Methylomagnum ishizawai: one gene and its partner. The protein of the gene in region 1 interacts with the protein of each later gene in a pairwise test. Links are inferred from orthologs where the notes say so. Each region holds a gene or a part of one and is shown on either strand. Other genes may lie near its edges.

The links.
Region 2: the proteins of uvrB (region 1) and uvrA interact in binary tests that used the Escherichia coli proteins (3 or more experiments, as listed by UniProt). The link is inferred for Methylomagnum ishizawai from one-to-one orthologs.

What each region holds. Positions count from the first base shown.
Region 1 is NZ_FXAM01000001.1:1,768,925-1,776,525, reverse strand. Bases 3,850-6,826 are described here. They hold uvrB (excinuclease ABC subunit UvrB), read right to left. Parts: upstream 6,383-6,826; coding sequence 4,316-6,382; downstream 3,850-4,315. Other genes in these bases: B9N93_RS08010 (pyridoxal phosphate-dependent aminotransferase), read left to right, coding at 6,549-6,826; B9N93_RS08020 (polysaccharide deacetylase family protein), read right to left, coding at 3,850-3,983. Outside these bases: B9N93_RS08035 (hypothetical protein), read left to right, coding at 1-166; B9N93_RS08030 (DUF4410 domain-containing protein), read right to left, coding at 258-983; B9N93_RS08025 (reprolysin-like metallopeptidase), read right to left, coding at 1,039-2,598; more of B9N93_RS08020, read right to left, coding at 2,769-3,849; more of B9N93_RS08010, read left to right, coding at 6,827-7,601. UniProt on the Escherichia coli protein: The UvrABC repair system catalyzes the recognition and processing of DNA lesions. A damage recognition complex composed of 2 UvrA and 2 UvrB subunits scans DNA for abnormalities.
Region 2 is NZ_FXAM01000001.1:3,203,881-3,211,903, reverse strand. What follows is about bases 1,846-5,244. They hold uvrA (excinuclease ABC subunit UvrA), read left to right. Parts: upstream 1,846-2,221; coding sequence 2,222-5,044; downstream 5,045-5,244. Other genes in these bases: B9N93_RS25515 (hypothetical protein), read right to left, coding at 5,093-5,236. Also shown: B9N93_RS24775 (hypothetical protein), read right to left, coding at 1-308; B9N93_RS14240 (transposase), read left to right, coding at 416-919; B9N93_RS14225 (DUF2959 domain-containing protein), read left to right, coding at 5,506-6,204; B9N93_RS14220 (porin), read left to right, coding at 6,421-7,773. UniProt on the Escherichia coli protein: The UvrABC repair system catalyzes the recognition and processing of DNA lesions. UvrA is an ATPase and a DNA-binding protein. A damage recognition complex composed of 2 UvrA and 2 UvrB subunits scans DNA for abnormalities.

The DNA of each region.
Region 1 (7,601 bases):
GGACGGCGAACGCCTGCTGGGCGGGGTCGATCCCAAGGTCTACGACTACGCCTTCATGACCGGCATCCTGATCCACGGTCCCGACGACGGCGATTGGGTGTATCCGCAAAGCTGCCTCCTGGCGGGCGACGGCATCCCCGGCGGCAGGCAGTCCATCGAACTCTGACCCCCGACGCGAACGGCCCCGCCGGGCGTCGCCGCCCGGCGGGGCCGTTGTCGTTTCCCGGACTTTGGCGCGGAACCCCGCGCCCCGCCCGCTACTTGACCAAGCTGGGATCGATCCAGCCCTGCTCCGCGAAATACTTGCCCAATGCCTTGGCGACCTCGTCGGCCATGCCCTTGGCTTCCTGCGCCGAGGAAGATTTGTAGTTCTTGACCGCGCCCAAGGTGGCGTTGGTGGCCACCACCGCCGCCGTGCCAGCCCCGGCGGCGGCGCCGACCGGACCCATGACCGCCGCGCCGGGCATCTTGCCGCTGTCGGCGTGGGCGTCGAAGCCGATCAATTGCTGATAGCCCTGGTTGGTCGGGGCCATCACGCTGACATTGGCGTCGATGGAGGATTGCCCCGCGCCGAAACCGATGACCGTCCGTTTCAGGCGGCTGCCCTCGTCGATGTTGACGAATTGCCCGGTAATCAGGATCGACCCCGGATTCAGCGGCATGTTCTGGTCGGCCCGGATCGCGTTCAAACCCCAGGACTGGAGTTTCACCGTCAGCTCGGTCGCCAGGGCGTCGGCCACTTCCCGGCCGATCTGCATTTCCTCGGCGGTGGGATCGGTGTTCTGGAGTTTGGACAGTAGCCCGGAACCGGCCTTGACCTCGGAGGGGCTGACGGCGAAGTTATAAATCAAGACCTGCTGCGGCCTGGGCAGGCCGGAAGCGGCGATTTCGGTGGTGTTCTTGATCTTGGAACCGGCGCAACCGGCCAGCCCCAGGACCGCGAAGGCGAGGACGAAGGATTTGAGCGGGAACAGGAAACGCATGGATGCCTCGTTTTGGTTATGGTGGTGGGAAGAGGATGGAAATGGAAATCCCCATCTATGGGGAGGTCGACCGCGAGAAAGCCGCCACGGTCGGCGCGGTCTGGTTGAAGGTCAGGGCTACGTTCGCCGCCCCCGGCTGGTCGATGGGCACTCCGCAGGCCGAACCCGCGCAAACAGCCAGGTCGGGATTGGCGTAGACCCCGACCTCGGGATCGTAATAACTCATGATGTCGCCGAATTGGCCGGGAATGCCATAGCCATACGAATAGGGGAATTTGCCGGGAGTGGTGGCATGGGCGCGGTCGTGGGTGGCCCCCATGACGTGGCCGATCTCGTGGGCCAGGGCGTAGTCCGAGCAGTAATAACCGCCCGCCGCGCCATAGCCCACCACAGCGAAGGCCTGGTCGGCGGTCAGCGGGGTGTCGCCGCCGCCATCGACCCAGGCGATGCCGCAGTTGCCGCCCTGGCTCTGCGGTTTGAAGGGACGGACCAAGGCCACCACGTCCGCACCGTACCGGGCGCGTAGGCGGGGAATATTGCGGAAGCCCTTGCCGGCATAGGTCAGCCGGTCCAGGGCGGTGGCGTTGAGGGTACGGTCGGCATACCCGACCTTCTGGGCCGCGGCTAAGCGGAACACGGCGTTCACCTGGCTATCCGCCAAGGCTTGGTTCGCCAGCGCCATGAGTTGGTTCAAACGGGTGGAGACCCCGGCATTGCCCATCCCGGCGGTGTAGAGCAGCAACACGTCGATGCGGGTCTTGCCATCCTGGGTGGCGGTGGTATCGACGGGCTGGGTCGAACCCCCGCCATCCTGCACCTTGACCTTCGCCCCCTCGCCCACCACGGATTGCGGCAACGGACCGGCCCCGCCGACACCGCTGGACACCGGGCTTTCGTCGCCTTCGAAACCGCCGTTCTGCAAGCCCGAGGCCTCCATATCGACCAACCATTGGCCGCCGCCCTCGTCCGATTCCAACTTGTACAAGCCACCGGGGGTCAGGATTTGCCCGGCCAAGGCTCCCTCGCCCAAGGTCAACAGCGCCCGGTAACGGCCTTGCGGGCCGTCGAGATAACCGACCCAGGTCAGGTCGCCATTGTCGTGTTTCCAGGCGTTGTCGTGGACCAAGGCATAGCGGCCATCGGGCAGGTTGGCATAGAGGCGCTCGCCCTTCTTCATGTTCCTGAGGCGCCGGGCGGGCACGTCGATGGGGTAGACCGAACCCGGCGCGTAAATCCGGTATTGGGCCGGGATCGACCGGCCGGGACGGTAGGCGAACAGTTCGCCCGGCGACGGCGCGGCGGCGGCGGGTGCCCGACCATCGCCGTTGCGCCCGGTGACATTGACCTCGGTCAGCTTGCCGCCAGCCGACCACGTACCGGCGTAGTTATAGCCACGCAGCAGGCTACGGATAATATCGGGCCAGGCCGTGCCTTCCGGCTGGGCCTGGATGCGATCCTGGGCGATCTCCGGCGCGACGTGGAAACGCACGCCGGAGGGAGTCGAAATATCTTGCAGCAGGATTTGGAGGGATTGGGGGCCGGGATTCCCGGCTTGGGCGGGGTTCCCGGCCAAGCCGGTCAACAGGCCGATAATCCAGGCGGTTCGATAGCGCATGGCGGAGACTCCTGAATAGCGCGAGTCCTGGGATTATAGCCCTGAGGAAGACGGTTTTGGGTGGGAAGGGAAATCCAGGACCGCCGAGCCCGGATGGAACGCGGCGCGATCCGGCAGCCGGGGCGGAGCGTCGATTCCGCCATGCCGCAGCCAGACCAAGGCCGCGCCGCTCAGCCGGGAAGATGCCAACCGGGATCGCCGTCCAAAGAATATTTCTTGGCGCGGAAGCGATTCAAGGTCGCCACCGCCGCGTCCAGGTCGGCATGACAACGGTTCACCCAATCCTCGCCCCAGTAGAAATTGCAACTGGTCTCGGCCCGCAGCAAACGCCAGTGGGCGGACTCCAATTCATAGCGCTCCTGGTCGCCCAATTCGCGCTCGGCGGCTTCGATCAGCGCCTCGTGGACCTGGGCGCTCACCTTCTCGACCCGCGCCAGCGAGTCCTTCTGCGCCTGCGAGCCGGTCCATTGGACGAAATCGTTGCCATGGTGCCAGCCGGTGTTCCACGCCCCGGTCTTCACCCGCACCTCGCCCACGGCCCCGTGCTTATCCAGGTAATCCTTGATGAAGGTGGGCCGGATCAGGCTGTCCTTGCGGGCCTCGTCCAAAAGCTCGCGGTAGAACGCGCCCCAGAAATTGACCTCGTTCTGGGTGTTGCGGAACCAGCCGCCGTTCTCGCCATCGGTACAGGTGACGACCAGTGGCTCGAATTCGCACCACTGGGTGCGCTGGGCCACTTCCTTCACGAACCAGATGTAATCCATGCCCGACTCCTGGGCGTCGGACAATTCGCGGTCGCGCACGATGACGATGATCTCGTCGTCGCCATAGCGGGCGATATGCGGACGGTAACGTAATTCGTGCCAATCCATGGGCGTGACCGGCTCCACATGCTCGCTATCCACGATCACATAGCGGTAGCCGAATTTCTTCAGCAGCGGAATCAGTTCCATGGAAAAACCCATTTCCGGCGGCCAAAACCCCTGGAATCCATTGCGCCAGAACAAATGCCGGGCGATACCCTGCCAGCGGGCGATATGCTCGTCGCGGTCGGCCTCGGGAATCAGGGGGAATACCGGGTGGTAATAACCCGTGCCCAAAATATCGATGATCTTTTCGTTCTGCAAATGCCATAACAGGGAGCCGCAATCGATGATGCCATAGACACTGCTCTGGAATTCCGGGCTGGACAGGGTTTCCAGCAAAGTGCCCGACAAGGAAAGATGAACCCTGGCGACATCCTCGTAACCCCAGAGGAAGCGCGGGATGCGGTCGTAGGCGTAGAGGATTTCACGGGCTTCCCAGGGTTGTTCCGCGAGGAGATGTTCGAGGTTGCCGGGCGGCTGGTGGAGATTGAGGACCAGGGCGTGATGGATGATGGACATAGCGGCTCGCTAGGAATGGGATTCTGAAAGAATTTCGACCGCTATTATGCCGGGCGCGGGCATCGCTTGTGACAAGGGCAAGCCTTGTCGGAAACCGAACAATCTTTTTCCCGAAGCGAGCCATTGGACGATGCTGGCCTCAACCCGCCTGGGACAGGGTATCTCCCGGTCCCGCCCCGGATACTGGCCGGATGGCCGGACTATAAACAGCGCATTAACCCGCCCGCCAGTGCCAAACCGGCCTCAGGCCCCGGAGACCCGGAGCGCGAACCTGGATTTGCACCGTACAACCCGAGCGACAAGCCAAGACCCGCGTTCCCATAGGGTCCGGGTCAAGCGCCGCCGACCAAAACCTCGTCCCGGAGGCGCTGGATTTCATCCCGGAGCCGCGCCGCTTCCTCGAAGCGCAGTTCCTTGGCGTGGGCGTACATCTGTTCTTCCAACTGCTTGACGAGCTTGGCCGCGTCCTTGGGTTTCACCGCACGATAACCGGCCTGGGGTTCGCCCACCTGGGCGGCGGACCGGGTTTTCGCCCCCGTTGCCGCGCCGGGGATCGGCACTTCCAAAATATCCACCACCCGTTTGACAATGCTTTGCGGCACCTGCCCGGTTGCGAGGTTGTGGGCGATTTGCTTGGCGCGGCGGCGTTCGGTTTCCTCCAGGGCGCGGGCGATGGAGCCGGTGACGGTGTCGGCGTAGAGGATGGCCTTGCCGTGGACGTTGCGGGCGGCGCGGCCTATGGTCTGGATCAAGGAGCCGGTCGAGCGCAGGAAGCCTTCTTTGTCGGCGTCGAGGATGGCGACCAGGGACACCTCGGGGATATCCAAGCCCTCGCGCAAGAGGTTGATGCCGACCAGCACCGCGAACTTGCCGAGCCTCAGGTCGCGGATGATTTCGACCCGCTCCACCGTCTCCACGTCCGAGTGCAAATAGCGCACGGCGACCCCGTGTTCATACAGGTATTCGGTCAAATCCTCGGCCATGCGCTTGGTCAGCGTGGTCACCAAGACCCGCTCGTTCCTGGCGACACGCTGGCGGATTTCCGAGAGCAAATCCTGCACCTGGTTCAGCACCGGGCGGATTTCGACCTCCGGGTCCACCAGGCCGGTCGGGCGCACCACCTGCTCGACGATGGCCCCGGAATGCTTGAGTTCGTAAGGGCCGGGCGTGGCCGAAACATAGATGCGGCGCGGGGCGCGTGCCTCGAATTCCTCGAATTGCAAAGGCCGGTTGTCCAAGGCCGAAGGCAGGCGGAAGCCGTATTCCACCAGGGTTTCCTTACGCGAGCGGTCGCCCCGGTACATCGCGCCCAACTGGGGGATGGTGACATGGCTTTCGTCGATCACCACCAGGGCCTCGGCGGGCAGGTAATCGAACAAGGTCGGCGGCGGCTCGCCCGGCCCGCGCCCGGAGAGATAGCGCGAGTAGTTCTCGATGCCGGGGCAATACCCCACTTCCAGCATGACTTCCAAATCGAACAAGGTGCGCTGTTCCAGGCGCTGGGCCTCGACCAGCTTATGGGCATCGCGCAATTCGTCCAGCCGCGCCTTCAAATCCAGCTTGATCTGGTCGATGGCCTCCAGGATTTTTTCGCGCGGGGTGACGTAATGGGTCTTGGGGAACACGGTGTAGCGGGCGATGCGGGCCAGGATCGCGCCGGTCAGGGGATCGAACAACGACAGGCGTTCGATTTCGCCGTCGAACAATTCGATACGGAGGGCTTCGCGTTCGGATTCCGCCGGGAACACATCGACCACCTCGCCCCGCGCCCGGAAAGTGGCGCGGCGCAATTCGGTATCGTTGCGGGTGTATTGCAGTTCGGCGAGACGGCGCAGCAGGGTGCGCTGGTCGATCATATCGCCGCGCACCAAGTGCAGCACCATGCTGAAATACGAGGCCGGTTCGCCCAAACCGTAGATGGCCGACACCGTCGCCACGATCACGGTATCGCGCCGCTCGATCAGCGCCTTGGTAGCCGACAGCCGCATTTGCTCGATATGCTCGTTGAGCGAGGCGTCCTTCTGGATATAGGTATCGGAAGACGGGACATAGGCTTCGGGCTGGTAATAGTCGTAATAGGAAACAAAGTATTCCACCGAGTTTTCCGGGAAGAATTCCTTCATCTCGCCGTAAAGTTGGGCGGCCAGGGTTTTATTCGGGGCCAGGATCAAAGTGGGTAATTGGGTTTCCTGAATCACCTGGGAAACGGTGTAGGTCTTGCCCGAGCCGGTAACGCCGAGCAAGGTTTGGTGCAACAAGCCATCGTTGACGCCCCGCACCAATTGGCGGATGGCCTCGGGTTGGTCGCCCGCAGGCTGGAACGGGCTGCGCAGGCGGAACGGCTTGCCCTGGGTCGGCTGTTGCGGGAGGGATTCGTCTAGCACGGGTTTGATCGGCATGATGGTGCGCTACCTATAAACGCGGGTGGATCGGATGGGCGGATGCCCCGATATTAGGCGGAGATGACCCGGAATGGTTTGGGCCGGGGCCGGGGTTCCATACTCGACAGCCCCGCCCCGCATGGCTATCCTCTCGCTTTTTCCACGCCTTCGCACAGCGCCCACGATGAACATCAGACTCTCCGACCGCGTCCTATCCATCAAGCCCTCCCCCACCCTGGCCGTCACCGCCCGCGCCGCCGCCATGCGGGCCGCCGGCAAGGATATCGTGGGACTCGGAGCCGGCGAACCCGATTTCGACACCCCCGAACACATCAAACAGGCGGCGATAGCGGCCATCCACTCGGGCTTCACCAAATACACCGCCGTGGACGGCACCCCCGGCCTCAAACAGGCCATCGTGGCGAAGTTCAAGCGGGAGAACGGCTTCGACTACACGCCCAAGCAAATCCTGGTGTCCTGCGGCGGCAAACAGAGCTTCTACAACCTGGCCCAAGCCCTGTTGAACCCCGGCGACGAGGTCATCATCCCGGCCCCGTACTGGGTGTCCTATCCCGACATGGTACTGCTGGCGGGCGGCATCCCGGTCATCGTCGAAGCCCCCCAAGCCCAGCGCTTCAAGATCACCGCCGAACAGCTCGCCGCCGCCATCACCCCGAAAACCCGGCTGTTCGTCATCAACAGCCCATCCAATCCCACCGGCATGGCCTATAGCGCCGAGGAACTCAAGGCGCTGGGCGAGGTGCTACGCCAGCACCCGGACCTCATCGTCGCCACCGACGACATGTACGAACATATCGTGTGGGACGGCGCTTTCGTCAACATCCTCAACGTCTGCCCCGACCTCTACGACCGCACCATGGTTTTGAACGGCGTCTCCAAGGCGTATTCCATGACCGGCTGGCGCATCGGCTACGCGGCCGGCCCCGCCAAGTTGATCGAGGCCATGACCAACATCCAGTCGCAAAGCACCTCCAACCCGACCTCGATTTCCCAGGTCGCCGCCGAAGTCGGCCTCAATGGCGACCAAGCCTTCATCGGCGAGATGGTCCAGGCCTTCAAGCAGCGCCACGATTATGTGGTGGCCGAATTGAACACCCTCCCCGGCGTGGAATGCCTGCCGACCGACGGTACCTTCTACGTGCTGCCCAATGTGCAGGGCGTCATCGACCGGCTCGACGGCATCGCCGACGACCTGGGCTTGGCGGAATTCCTGATC
Region 2 (8,023 bases), 1.4 Mb from region 1 along the record:
AAAGCTTGCATTTCGTCTGGGCGTCTCGCATTTGAAATTAGTGGTTTGTGTTCCCACCATTCAAAAGAAGCACCATTAGAACTGCCACTGAAATACTCCTTTGGTCCAATAAGCCATCGCCCATTAAGCTTAAGAGCTACCTGTTTTATAGGGTTGTACTTGGGCAAAATATCGCCCTCGCAGAAATGATCCTGGCAATACTGCCAATGCGCTTCCCGGCTTTTCACCTGTCCCTCCTGCATGCCGCGCCACAGCCAAAACCCCAACCCAGTGCATACGAGTAAAATGAATTTAGTTTTGTGCTTCATAACCAGCCCACGTAGATACTGTTAATCCGATCAAGTCCCGTGAAGGGAACCTCGAAAAACCGGGGTCATGGGACAATAGCGGACCTGAACTTGGTGCCTGAACCGTGATGATCAAGGAAAGCCCGAATGCCGCCCAGGAACGCGAAGCCCGGCTGGACCGGCTGGGCGACGTGCTGCAAGAAATGGAGAAGTACATCGACTTCAAGGCGCTGGCCGCCGAGGTCGACCGGGCCGCGCCGCGTCCTAGCCGGGCGCGTGGCGGGCGTCCGCCGTTCCCGACCGAGTTGATGGTCCGTGCGTTCATCCTTCAGAACTTGCACGGACTCAGCGATGAACAGATGGAGCTCCAGGTGCTGGACCGGTTGAGTTTCCAGCGGTTCCTGGGGCTGCGGCACAGCAGCCAGGTGCCGGACCGGACCACGTTCTGGACGTTCCGCGAGCGGCTGGCGGCGGCGAAGGCCGGGGAGGCGTTGTTCGAAGCGGTGAACCGGCAGTTGGCCCGGCACGGCTACATCGCCCGTGGCGGGCAGATCGTGGACGCCAGCCTGGTCCCGGTTCCCCGGCAGCACGTCACCCGGGAAGCCCGCGTAGGTGCGATTAGCGCAGCGTAATCGCACGGATTTCATACCTCGATTACGCTGCGCTAATCGGACCTACGGCCTTGATCTGATAATCAGCAAATATTCCTTGGCTAAAGGAAAAGCCATCAAAATCCAGATGGCCCGATGCCTCAAACTGAAGATTGTTTCCACGACATGCCGTGACACGCTCGCCAAGCTTTTCCCCATGATTCCACCCAGTTAAAAAGAATCGCGTATCCGACCCAAAGATGCGCTACCATACCAATACCATACACGGGAGTCATGTCAGCGAAAGCTGATTTTTTTGTAGGCAAAACCCTACAAAAGCCGAAGGCGATTGCCACAGTTCCGGCAAGGCCAGTGTCGAATCAACGACAATATCGGGCCGCACCGCCGAAGCCCGTGCCCCCGCATAAGCCCCCCGATACTTGCCACTCCTCGCATCCACGAGAAATCCACAGTGGGCTTGCCCGTCGCTACGCGCCCACAGTTCGGTGATTCCGCCCTGGTGCTGGTAGCGCAGTTCATGGTTGGAATCGACCCGCACCAGCGGCGCACCATACCCGACCGGCAATTTATGGCGTGGCCGGATCGTGGCCTGGGGCGACAGGGCAGGGGAGGGCAGCGTGAAAGAACGTGAAAGCAGGCGGGCAGAGGGTGGCAACCACTGGCACAGTCTGGCAAGGATTCACGCGGAGCAGGCGTGGAATTGCCTTTTAAATCAGTGTCTTGCGTTTGGAGTGGTGGATTCACACGGCAGGGGTCATAGGTTCAAATCCTATACCGCCCACCAATTCACTTTCCGAATCAAAGACTTAAAAGCCGGGCCTAAAACCCGGCTTTTATTTTGCCGGAATTTTGCCGGATTCACTTCCGGCGGCGCACCAGGGCGAATTCCGGCTTTCGCTCCGCTTCCGTCTCGCACAGGCGTTCCATGCACTCGATAAGGCGGGCGATTTCCGTCTTGCTTAATGCGGTTTGGCCCGGTAAGGGCTTGATCCGCCCAGGATGGAACCCCGTCTGCGGCGTGACGGACCCGATCCAGCCCGGATCGAACCCTACCCCCAAGCGGCCCGGTATAATCCCGGCGATCTTCAATCCAAGTGAACGAGGTCACCATGCACCGCACCCCAATTTCCCTCGAAGACGAGCAATACGCCGTTTGAGCCGGGGGAGCCCGGAAGGCGGGCGGCAGCATCGCCGATATGACCGGACGGTGCTCGATTTGCCAGTGAATGGCCCTTTTCCCCGCCAAGATTTCTCCCATCCGCCCGAACCTGCCACAATCCCCCGGTCCCATCCCGGCCAGACCCCAATATCCTCCCGACCTCCATGGACATCATCCGAATCCGCGGCGCCCGTACCCACAACCTCAAGAACATCGACCTCGACCTGCCTCGCGACCGGCTCATCGTCATCACCGGGCTGTCGGGTTCGGGCAAATCCTCGCTGGCTTTCGACACCCTCTACGCCGAGGGTCAACGCCGCTATGTGGAATCGCTGTCGGCCTATGCCCGCCAATTCCTCTCGGTCATGGAAAAGCCCGATGTGGACCATATCGAAGGCTTGTCCCCGGCCATTTCCATCGAGCAGAAATCCACCTCGCACAACCCGCGTTCCACCGTCGGCACCATCACCGAAATCTACGACTACCTGCGCCTGCTCTACGCCCGCGCTGGCACGCCGCGCTGCCCGGAACACGGCATTTCCCTGGAGGCACAGACCATCAGCCAGATGGTGGACCATGTGTTGAGCCAACCTGAGGACTCGCGCTGGATGCTGTTGGCCCCGGTGGTCAACGCCCGTAAGGGCGAACACGCCCAGGTATTGGACGATCTCCGCAACCAGGGCTATATCCGCGCCCGCATCGACGGCGAGGTCTACGAACTGGACGAGCCGCCCAAGCTCGACCTGCGGAAAAAGCACACCATCGAAGTGGTGGTGGACCGTTTCAAGGTGCGGTCCGATTTGGGGCTGCGGTTGGCGGAATCGTTCGAGACCGCGTTGAAGCTGGCCGACGGCATGGCTTTGGTGGTGTCGATGGATGGGGACAAGCGAGAGCTGATCTATTCCGATAAATACGCCTGCACCCTGTGCGGCTATTCCCTGAGTGAACTGGAGCCGCGCATCTTTTCCTTCAACAACCCCAAGGGCGCGTGCCCTGGGTGCGATGGCCTGGGGGTGAAGCCCTATTTCGATCCGGCCTTGATCGTCACCCAGCCCAAGGCCAGCTTGGCCGAAGGCGCGGTGCGCGGCTGGGACCGGGGCAATGCCTACCACTATCAATTGCTGCTCAACCTGGCCGGGCATTACGGTTTCGATATGGAGCGGCCCTTCGAGGAACTCCCGGAAGCGGCCCGCAATATCGTGTTATATGGCAGCGGTAAGGAAATCTTGACCTATACGCTGAAATCCGCGACTGGTAAGACGGTGGAACATCGCCATCCGTTCGAGGGGGTGATTCCCGGCATGGAGCGGCGCTACAAGGAAACCGATTCCCAGATGGTACGGGAAGAACTGGCGAAATACCTGTCGGCCAAACCCTGTCCCGCGTGCGGCGGGGCGCGGCTGAACCGTGCGGCCCGGCATGTCTACGTGGCCGATACCGCCTTGCCCACGCTGACCGGATTGCCGATCCGCCGGGCGGTGGAATTCTTCGACGCGCTGAACCTGACCGGACGGCGCGGCGCGGTCGCGGCCAAGATCGTCAAGGAAATCGGCGAGCGCCTGCGTTTCCTGGTCGATGTGGGTTTGGATTACCTGACCCTGGACCGCAGCGCCGACACGCTGTCGGGCGGTGAGGCCCAGCGTATCCGTTTGGCGAGCCAGGTCGGGGCGGGTTTGGTGGGCGTGATGTACGTGCTGGACGAGCCGTCCATCGGCCTGCACCAGCGCGACAACGAGCGCTTGCTGGAGACCCTCAAGCGGCTGCGCGACCTGGGCAATACCGTGATCGTGGTCGAACACGACGAGGACGCTATCCGCACCGCCGATTACGTGGTGGATATTGGCCCCGGCGCGGGCGTGCATGGCGGGAGCATCGTGGCCCAGGGCACGCCGGAACAGGTGATGGCCGATGCCGGGTCGCTGACCGGGGCTTATCTCGCGGGCCGTTTGTCCATCGAAGTGCCCGAAGCCCGCTACGAACCCGACCCGGAGCGGATGCTGCGCTTGAAAAATGCCAGCGGCAACAACCTCAAGGGCGTGGACGCGGCATTTCCAGTGGGTTTGTTCACCTGCGTTACCGGCGTGTCCGGCTCGGGCAAATCCACCTTGGTCAACGACACCTTGTTCCGCCACGCCGCCCGCGCCCTCAACGGTGCTTCGGAAGCGCCCGCGCCGTGCGGGGCTGTCGAGGGTTTGGAACATTTCGATAAGGTGGTCGATATCGATCAAAGCCCGATAGGCCGCACGCCGCGTTCCAATCCGGCGACCTATACCGGCGTGTTCACCCCGATCCGCGAACTGTTCGCTGCCACGCCGGAAGCCCGTTCCCGTGGCTATGTGCCGGGCCGGTTCAGCTTCAATGTCAAAGGCGGGCGCTGCGAAGCCTGCGCGGGCGATGGCGTCATCAAGGTGGAGATGCATTTCCTGCCGGATATCTTCGTCCATTGCGATCTCTGCAAGGGCCGGCGCTATAACCGCGAAACCCTGGACATCCGCTACAAGGGCAGGACCATCTACGAGGTGCTGGAGATGACGGTGGAGGAGGCCCAGGTTTTCTTTTCGGCCATCCCGACCGTGGCCCGCAAGCTGGATACCTTGATGGAAGTGGGCCTGGGTTATATCACCTTGGGCCAGAACGCCGTGACCCTTTCGGGCGGCGAGGCCCAGCGGGTGAAGCTGGCGCGGGAATTGTCGAAGCGCGATACCGGCAAGACCCTATATATCCTGGACGAGCCCACCACGGGGTTGCATTTCCACGACATCCGCCAATTGCTGGGTGTGCTGCATCAGCTCCGCGACCACGGCAATACGGTGATCGTGATCGAGCATAACCTGGATGTCATCAAAACCGCCGATTGGCTGGTCGATCTGGGGCCGGAAGGCGGGGAAGGGGGGGGGCGGATCATCGCCACCGGGACGCCGGAACAAATCGCCGACGATGCGGTGTCCCATACCGGGCGGTTCTTGCGGAAGGTGTTGGGGCGGTGACTCCCGCCGCGGCTGTGGGGGAGGGCGCGGCGGCGGGTTGGAGCGGCGTCAGGTGGACTGGCGGTCGATGGAGTGGGTGCTGTAGACCTCCTGCGAGGAGTTGACAGGATCGCTGGCGATCAGCCAAGTGATGATTAAGCCCAGGGTCAGGGCCATGAAGAACAGCAAGGATTTTTCGGTCAATGCGCTCACGTTAAACTCCCCAAAGAGAATTAGGTCTTGTTAGGCTTCTGGATGCCCGGACGTTCTTCCGGTACAAACACTAGGTTTGTGAGGCGAAGATTACGCAATTCTGTGAAATTTGTCATGGATTGTCCGACGAAAAATCCTTGACTCCGGGATTTTTATCATGGGCTTGGTGAATTTTTGCCCTTGACATCCGGGCTCCGGCCTTGTTGGTTTGTGCCGTGCCCCGTTTCGGGGCGTTCTTCATCGTTATACCATTCCGTTCTTGAATCCCTATGAGCAAGCAGCCCATCCCGACCCCCGCCACCCTCGCCGATATCCTCAACCCGCTGGCCAAATATCTCGTCGCCCAGTGCCAGAAGCTGTATTTCCGGGTGGTGGAATCGACCGGCCAGCATAAGCGCGATATCCTAGTGAGCCGGGTGGAGAGCGCCCGCGATAGTCTGGAGGAGGCCAAGGACCAATTCCAAAGCGCCCTCGACAAGTTCAGCGCCCTGACCCAATTCGACGGCGGCGACCTGGAGGATTTATACCGGCAGCTCAAGCTCGAATTCGATTACAGCACGGCCAAGGCGCTGGCGGTGAAGGACCGCATCGACGCCGTGCAGGATGTGGCGGAAGCCTTGTTCGCGGAATGGGAGGGGGAACTGGAGCAATATTCCAACCGTAGCCTGCGCAGCGCCAGCCGTCAGAAGCTCAAGCTGACCCAGCAGCATTATGGGCAGTTGATTTCGGCGATGCGGCGGGCCGAGAGCAAGATCGAGCCGGTGTTGCGGGTCTTCCAGGACCAGGTGTTGTTTTTGAAACACAACCTGAACGCCAAGGCCATCGCCTCGCTGGAACACGAACTGACGACCATGGCCGTGGGCGTCAATGGCCTGATTGGCGCGATGGAGAAATCCATAGGCCGGGCCAACGACTTCGTGTGTTCGCTGAACGGGCGCAAGGCCTTGCCGCCTGCGGATGGGGTTTAGCGCCCCGGTTGAGGCGAATCAGCCACAAAAAGTCCCTTTCGTGCTATCTTTGCAACTCCGTGTTGTTATAGTGCAAAAGCCGGGCAAAATGCACCGTTTTTGTGCGTAAGTTGGGCGTCTGCCCCTTGATGAATAAGCTGGATTCCTTTATTCACGGGTTTGGCGCGGTTTGTGCAATCGGGGTTCATGATTTGCGAATTTTCGGAGTGACTTAGAATGAAAAATAGCGCTTTCAGCATCCGTCTGAGCATGGCGGCCTTGGGTGTCCTTTCGGCTTTGGCGGCGGGTTCGGCTGTCGCGAGCGAAATAGAGGAGGCCTCCGGGTTGGCGGATTACATGGCCGGCAAGGGCGATGCCCAGCCTTTGAAGGATTACGGCATCAAATGGGGTGGATGGCTTAATACCAGCATATCGATCAACGATAACAGCTCCCCGGACAAGTTCAACGGCCCGGTGACTTTCGGCGACCGTACCAGCGAATTGCAGGTCAACCAGGCCTACCTGTGGATACAGAGGGCGGTGGAGGCCAGCGGCGATGATTGGGGTTGGGGCGGACGCTTCGACATCATGTACGGCACCGACTCGATCTTCACCCAGGCCTACGGCAACCCGGCCTTCGATCCCCGCACCGGCGCGGTCAACACCAACCGCGGCCATTGGGACTTGCACCTGACCAGCTTCGACGAGCGCTTCTACTCCTTGGCCATGCCGCAGGCCTATGGCGAATTGAATATCCCCATCGGTAACGGATTGAACGTCAAGGTCGGCCATTTCTACACGCCCATCGGCTACGAGGTCGTGACCGCGCCCGATAACTTCTTCTTCAGCAAGCCCTACACCTTCCAATACGGCGAGCCCTTCACCCACACCGGCGTTCTCGGCAACTACACCGTCGACGACAATTGGGCCGTGATGGCCGGTGCCGTGACCGGCAGTTCTACCGGCGGTTGGGATGGCGGTTTCGACCGCAATATCGGCAACTGGGATTTCATCGGCGGTTTCACCTGGACCAGCGACGACAAGAACTACTCGTTCAACGCCTCCTCCACCGCCGGTTCCCAGTCCGAGCAGAACAGCAACACCTGGGCGCTGTACAGCCTGGTCGGCAAGGCCAATTTCCTGGATAACACCTTGCATGTGGTCACCCAGCACGACCATGGCTTCGCCAACAACGTCCTGACCTCGCGTGGCCTGGGCGACGACGCCGAATGGTACGGCATCAACCAATACCTGATGTACGACATCCAGGAAGACTTGGGCGTGGGTATCCGCGGCGAATGGTTCCGCGATAACAACGGCTTCCGCGTGAACGGCCCGGCCCGTTGCGGCGCGGGGCTCAACGCCAACGCGGCGGGCGATGTGAATTCCTATAGCTGCCCTGGCTATTCCTATCCCTTCGCAGGCAGCAATTATTACGAAGTCACCGTCGGCCTGACCTACAAGCCGCTGAAGTGGGTCACGCTGCGCCCGAACCTCCGCTACGACTGGACCGACAAGGTCAAGGCCTTCGACGACGGCAAGCGTAAAGACCAGCTCTTGTTCTCCACGGATGTCGTCATCCTGTTCTGATCCCCGGTTGTCATGGCGCGGACAAGGACGTCTTTCCCGCCGCGGGAGGCGGACCGGCCATGGCTGTGAAGCATGCGCTTCTATCGCTGTATCCAGCTGTTACTTGGATGAGGCGGTGACATCCCGGTGTCCGGGAGTCGGTCACCGCCTTTCCTTATCCCCCATCCCGAAAAGCGGCTCCGTTACCGCATCCACCCACTACGCCCGGTTTCGGGCTGTCCGTCCGGTCCCCCTATCTATTTGGGTTCCG